Linked DNA regions of Novipirellula artificiosorum. The protein of the gene in region 1 binds, or shares a complex with, the protein of each later gene. Links are inferred from orthologs where the notes say so. Each region holds a gene or a part of one and is shown on either strand. Other genes may lie near its edges. The genes, in order: Poly41_RS00470 and lpdA.

Region 1 (3,205 bases):
ATCCCCGAGCTTTATTCGATCGGTTGTTCGAGGGTCAAACGGTGAAGGCGACTCGGCGCGCCAAAAGTGTTCGTGAGAAGTATCGAAAAAGTGTCCTCGACTTTGTTCAAGAGGATGCCAAGCGGTTGCACCAAAAGCTGCCAGAGATCGATCGTCGGAAACTGGATGAATATCTCTACGCGGTCCGCGATGTCGAAAAACGGATTGCCGGTGCGGACCGACTGGGGATTTCCGAAGAAGGGGTGCCTGACTACCCGCGGCCCAGCGGTGTGCCTCGCCAAATGGTCGAGCACTCCAAGTTGATGATGGACATGATCACATTGGCGATCCAAACCGACAGTTCGCGGATTGTCTCGTTCATGTTTACCAACGCAGGCAGCAACCGAAGCTATCCAGAAATTGGTGTCAGCGAAGGGCATCACGAACTATCGCACCACGGCAAGAGCAAACACAAGCAAGCTCAAATTGCGAAAATCAATCGGTTCCATGTCGATCAGTTTGCTTACCTGCTGAAACGACTCAGCAGTGTGTCCGAGGGCGAGGGGACGTTGCTCGACCACTGCATGCTGGTCTACGGCAGCGGCATTAGCGACGGCGATCGACATAACCACGATGATTTGCCCATCTTGTTAGCGGGCAGCGGAGCAGGACGCATCCAAAGCGGACGCCACCTGCGATACGAAAACAAAACGCCGCTGTGCAATTTGTATCTGTGGATGATGCAACAGATGGGCGTCCAAGCCGACAAATTCGGCGATAGCAATGCCGTGCTCCCCAACTTGACCTAATTTGCTAGGGGACTGTCAGCACTAAATTTTAGGGTAGTGGATTTCGCCAGAAATCCGTAACTCAAATAGTCTTGGAGACTTCTGGCGAAGTCCACTACGTCCCAACTCGCCGTTTTAAACTTGACAGTCCACTAAAGCGCCAACAGCAATCGGCTCGGCGCTTCGAGGTAACCAATCACATCGTTGAGGAACCGTGCTGCGGTGCCTCCGTCGACGAGTCGGTGATCGTAGGACAGACTGAGCGGCATCATTAAACGCGGCTGAATCGAATCGTCAGGCATCACCACGGGCAGCTTGCGGCTTCGACCGACCAGCAGAATGGCGACTTCTGGAACATTCACGATCGGTGTGGAATAGGTTCCCCCGATCGCTCCGAGGTTACTGATCGTAAACGTACCGCCTCGCAAATCGCTAACCGCGAATTGACCACCACGCACCTTACCCGACATCTCTGCCAGCGAGCGAGTGATTTCGGGAACGCCCATGCGATCTGCGTGGTGCATCACCGGAACGACCAAGCCGCGATCGGTATCGACGGCGATTCCAACGTTGACGAATTCCTTGTACAAGATCTGCTCGTTCTCTTGATCGACCGCCGCGTTGATGGTGGGGTGATGTCGCAATGCCGTTGCCACCGCCTTGATCAAGAAGGGCATCGATGTCAGTTTCAAACCCTGCGCAGCGTAGTCTTCTTTACTTGATTTGCGGAGCCGTTCCAGATCCGTGATGTCGGCATCGTCAAAATTCGTGACTCTCGGCACCGCTGACCAACTGGCGTGCATTTGTTTCGCGATCGTTTTTCGCATGCGGTCCATACGCTCGACACGAATGGGCCCAAAATCATCGACCGCCGGTGCCGCGGCGGCTTCCAACGAATCCATGGTCGAACCCGAGTCTGCTTTCGCAGTCGATCCGCTGCGGGCGGTTTCTTGGTTGGTTCGGACGACGGCCAACACGTCTTCTCGGGTGATCCTTCCACCTTCGCCGCTACCGCGAACCGACGCCAAATCGACGCTGACTTCCCGCGCGAAACGGCGAATCGCGGGGCCAGCGGCGATGGCACTCCCCGCTTCGACGGGACTGGGTGCCGGCGCGGCGGGTGCAGGGGGCGTTGGCGTTACTGCCACGGCCGGCTGTTTGACCGCCGCGGGTGCTGAAGCCGCTTGTGCAGCCGCCGGTGGTGCAGCTGTGGGCTGGGGTGGTTCCAGTGGGGCAACCGGCGCGGCTTTGGGTTCCGTCGCTGCCTCGGGCTTGGGTTCCGCTTTGGCTTGCGGGGCTGCCGCGGGTTTGGGTTCGGCTGGCGCCGCAGCTCCCTCGGCAGCTTCCACTTCCAAGATCACGCCGCCGATCTCAACCGTGTCCCCTTCGCTGACCAGAATTTTGGTCACCTTGCCGCCTACAGACGCGGGAACCGGAACGGTTGCCTTGTCGGTTTCCATTTCGACAATGTCTTGGCCTTGGGTGATCACATCACCAACGGAGACGAAGACTTCCAAAACATCGCCCGATTCGATGCCGTCGCCCAACTCAGGCAGCTTTACTTCAGTAGCCATATCAGTCGTTTTCAGTTTTCAGTTTTCAGATTGTCAGTGAGCAGCAGTGCAGCGGGAAAGCGTTGACGACTTTCCGCTACGAGAATCACGCAAAATAGGGATTTGGCTTGTCCGCGTCAAAGCCAAGGTCCTTGATGGCGTCGGCAACTTCGGCAGGCGTGAATACGCCCGTTTTGCTGAGCCGGCTGAGCGTTGCAATGGTGATCGATTCTTTGTCGACCTCAAAATGTCGGCGGAGCGATTCACGCGTATCACTGCGCCCCATCCCGTCGGTCCCGAGAACAAAGTAGTCGCCTGGAATCCAGGGTTGCAATTGTTCGCCCAATGCCCGGACGTAGTCGCTCGCCGAGATGAACGGCCCTTCGACCCCCTCGAGCACTTCTTCCAGGTAGCTCTTCCGCGGCGTTTCGGTCGGATGCAACATGTTCCAGCGGCTGCAATCCGCGGCTTCTCGCCGCAATTGCGTGTAACTCGTGACGCTCCACACATCGCTGGCGATGTTGTACCGGTCGGCAAGCAAGGTTTGGGCAGCGAGTGCCGAATTCAAAATGGCACCACTACCGAATAACTGCACGCGTGCTTTCGGGTTCTCGACTTCGCGGCTGTGATATTTGTAAATCCCCTTGATGATGCCCTCTTCGCAGCCCAACGGCATTTCGGGATGATCATATGCCTCGTTCTCGGCGGTGATGTAGTAGATGCAAGTCTCCCCATCTTGATACATCCTCTTGAGCCCTTCCATGATGATCACGACCGCTTCATAGGCAAAAGCGGGGTCATAAGCACGCACGGTCGGGAAGGCGATCGCGTTGAGCAAACTGTGCCCATCTTGGTGTTGCAGCCCTTCACCATTGAGCGTCGTTC
Region 2 (3,152 bases), on another replicon or contig:
TCGATCGTAACGCTGCACTCAAAGGAACTCTCAAATGGCCCGATACACTGGACCGAAGGCACGAATCAATCGTCGACTTGGCACGCTGATTTACGAAACAGCCGGTGCCGCCCGAGCACTCGACCGTCGCAACACCCCGCCGGGGATGCACGTCCGAGGACGCCGCCCAAGTAACTACGGGATGGCGTTGATGGAAAAACAGAAGATCAAGCACTATTACGGTTTGGGGGAGCGCCAATTACGCCGTTACTTTGACGCCGTCGGCCGCAAACAAGGCAACACGGCTGAGTTGCTGCTGTTGATGTGTGAGCGCCGCCTTGATAATGTCGTCCGCCGCGTTGGATTCACCAAGACACGGCCACAAGCCCGCCAGGGCATCACCCACGGCCACTTTCGGGTCAATGGCGTGAAGGTCACCAAGCCAAGCTACTTGCTTCGCCCAGGCGACATCGTCGAAGTCCGCGGCCGCGAGAACTTGAAGAACCTCTATCGTGGTGTGATCTCGAACGCATCGCCCGACGCACTTGACTGGGTGACGTTCGATAGCGAAAACCTGAAAGCCACCGTGCTTGGATTGCCCGGCGCCAGCGACATCAGCTTGCCGGTTGATGCGAATGCGGTCGTCGAATTCTTGTCTCGCTAAACGCTTGAATTTGATGTTTTGTTCACGATTGGCTGCCTTGGCGGCCAATCGTTTTGTTTGGAACGAACAGCCCCTCGATTTACGGTTCTTCCCTGATGCACTCTCCACTTGTTGTTCTCGGTGGCGGCCCAGGCGGGTACGCAGCCGCATTCTTGGCGGCCGATGAAGGTCTTGAAGTCACGATCGTCGAATCGGAAACGCGACTCGGTGGCACTTGCTTGTTGCGAGGATGCATCCCCAGTAAAGCACTGCTGCACGTCGCGAAAATCATCAGCGATGTGGAAGAACTGCGGCAAGATTGGGGAGTCGATTACGGCGAACGACCCAATGTCAGCATCGACAAGGTCCGGGCCCGCAAAGACCAGGTGATTGCAACGTTGACCGGTGGGCTTGGCCAATTGGCGAAACGCCGAAACGTGACGATCATCCAGGCTCGAGGTTCGTTTATCGATTCGACCACCCTACGGCTCGAAGGGGACCATGAATCGATTCCCGAAGGCGGGACGCTGACGTTTGACCAGTGCATTCTCGCGACGGGGAGCGTTCCCGCCATTCCCCCCGCATTCGATATCGGCAGCGATCGGGTGATGGACAGTACGGGCGCCTTGTCGCTGCCCGACATCCCTGAAAAACTGCTGATCGTCGGCGGTGGGTACATTGGTTTGGAAATGCTGAATGTGTACGCCAGCTTCGGCACCAAGGTCACGGTGGTGGAGATGGCGGATCGGTTGTTGCCCGGCGCCGATGCGGACCTTGTCAAACCACTTGCGAAACGGATTGACAAACTCTGTGAAGGACGCGTGCTGGTCGGCACAAAAGTCGGTTCGTTGACGGAGGTCGATGATCGCATCGAAGTCACATTCGAAGGTCCCAAGCACTTCGGGCACGAGCAGTTTGACCGCGTGCTGGTCAGCATCGGACGTCGTCCGGTCACGCGAGGGCTTGGACTGGAAAACACCAAATGCATCATTAACGAGCGGGGGTTTGTCGTCACCGATACACAGCAGCGAACGGCCGACCCGCACATCTTTGCGATCGGCGATGTCGCCGGTGACCCCATGTTGGCCCACAAAGCGACCCACGAAGGCCGCGTGGCGGCCGAAGTGATCGCAGGGAAAGCCTCTGCGTTTGATAAGGTCGCGATCCCGGCAGTCGTCTTCACCGATCCTGAAATTGCATGGGCGGGGTTGACTGAAACCGATGCCAAGAAGGCTGGGGTCGAATACCAAGTGGAAGCATACCCGTGGGCCGCCAGCGGTCGGGCGCAAGCGCTTGGAATCACGGACGGCTTGACCAAATGGCTGGTTGACCCCGAAACGCATCGTGTGATCGGATGCGGAATCGTCGGTACCGGTGCTGGCGAATTGATCGCCGAGGCGGTTTTAGCGATCGAAATGGGCTGTGAGATGCATGACATCACCGATAGCATCCATCCACACCCGACGCTTAGCGAGACGCTAATGAACGCTGGCGAGGTCTATTTTGGCACCGCCACCGAGATCTTCAAACCGCGAAAAAAACCATCGCCGTCGGCCTAGTGGACCGTCATCATTTAATTTTAGGGTAGTGGATTTCGCCAGAAATCCGTAACTCGAGTGTTCTTAGGGACTTCTGGCGAAGTCCACTACGTCCCAACTCGCAGTTATAACCTTGACGGTCCACAAGCAACTACTCTAAGACGCCGCTGCCGCCGCTCCTTCGACAAGTAGCGCATCGTCCGGGCCAGCCTTCGAATTCTTTTCGTAAAACACGGGTGGCTCGTACGTCCATCCGTCTTCCAACCGCTGCTGCTCTTGTCGCAGCTTGCGATACAAATAGCGGCCTGCGATCGGCGCAGCCAATCGTGATTTCAAACCGAACATCTCGTGCATTTCGCCGAGCAGCTTCGAACACTCGGCTGCCAACACCGGGTCATCTTGATAAGCACGCCGAGTCGCCCATAACACCCCTGCATAGCCGATCGGCAAGCTCTTGGATTCATGGGCAAATCTCTCACGAATCCGCTTGTCTGCGTGATCTCGATACCGCTTCCAAGCCCGCAAATTCGTCCGCACAATTCGAATCACACTGGGGCCGTTGACTTCGAAATCACGATGAAACGCCTGCAACAAGAATTCCGTTTCTTGCCCATCCTTGATATGGGGGTGATGAAAGTTGAATCTCAATTGACCGTGAATGTCGGGAATGGAGATCTCGCGACGGTCCAACAGCGTTCCCGCCGCCTCGTGCTCCGCAAACAGCGGCGTTCCAGGAATCGGCGTGTACAACATGAATTGATGGAACTCGCTGTTGTGAAGAACGGCGTGATCAATCGCTTCGCCGATGTTCTCGGGCGTATGCTCTTCGAGCCCAATGATGCTCGAACCGAGCACACGGATGCCATGGGATTGCAACTGACGCACCAATGAAAGGGTGTCGGTGCCCGCCAATTTTGTGTATTGAGAACCTTTGCCTTCGAGCCCCATCCATACCCAGGAAACCCCGAGTGCAACGAGCTGCTCCATCGTGT

Evidence for each region.
Region 2: the proteins of Poly41_RS00470 (region 1) and lpdA are in contact, whole or in part, in a crystal structure (PDB 1EBD), measured with the Geobacillus stearothermophilus proteins. The link is inferred for Novipirellula artificiosorum from one-to-one orthologs. Residues at the interface, in WP_033016211.1 of Geobacillus stearothermophilus: Ile130, Ala131, Met132, Pro133, Arg136, Arg140, Glu141, Asn155, Arg157; in WP_049624544.1 of Geobacillus stearothermophilus: Pro340, Ser341, Asp344, Tyr345, Arg403, Asp406, Val408, Glu431, Ala432, Gly433, Asp438.

What each region holds. Positions count from the first base shown.
Region 1 is NZ_SJPV01000001.1:179,584-182,788, forward strand. What follows is about bases 131-3,011. They hold Poly41_RS00470 (2-oxo acid dehydrogenase subunit E2), read right to left. Parts: upstream 2,342-3,011; coding sequence 920-2,341; downstream 131-919. Other genes in these bases: Poly41_RS00465 (DUF1552 domain-containing protein), read left to right, coding at 131-788; aceE (pyruvate dehydrogenase (acetyl-transferring), homodimeric type), read right to left, coding at 2,427-3,011. Outside these bases: more of Poly41_RS00465, read left to right, coding at 1-130; more of aceE, read right to left, coding at 3,012-3,205.
Region 2 is NZ_SJPV01000009.1:39,676-42,827, reverse strand. Bases 132-2,959 are described here. They hold lpdA (dihydrolipoyl dehydrogenase), read left to right. Parts: upstream 132-738; coding sequence 739-2,181; downstream 2,182-2,959. Other genes in these bases: Poly41_RS22175 (B12-binding domain-containing radical SAM protein), read right to left, coding at 2,317-2,959; rpsD (30S ribosomal protein S4), read left to right, coding at 132-643. Also shown: more of rpsD, read left to right, coding at 35-131; more of Poly41_RS22175, read right to left, coding at 2,960-3,152. UniProt on the Escherichia coli protein: Lipoamide dehydrogenase is a component of the glycine cleavage system as well as of the alpha-ketoacid dehydrogenase complexes.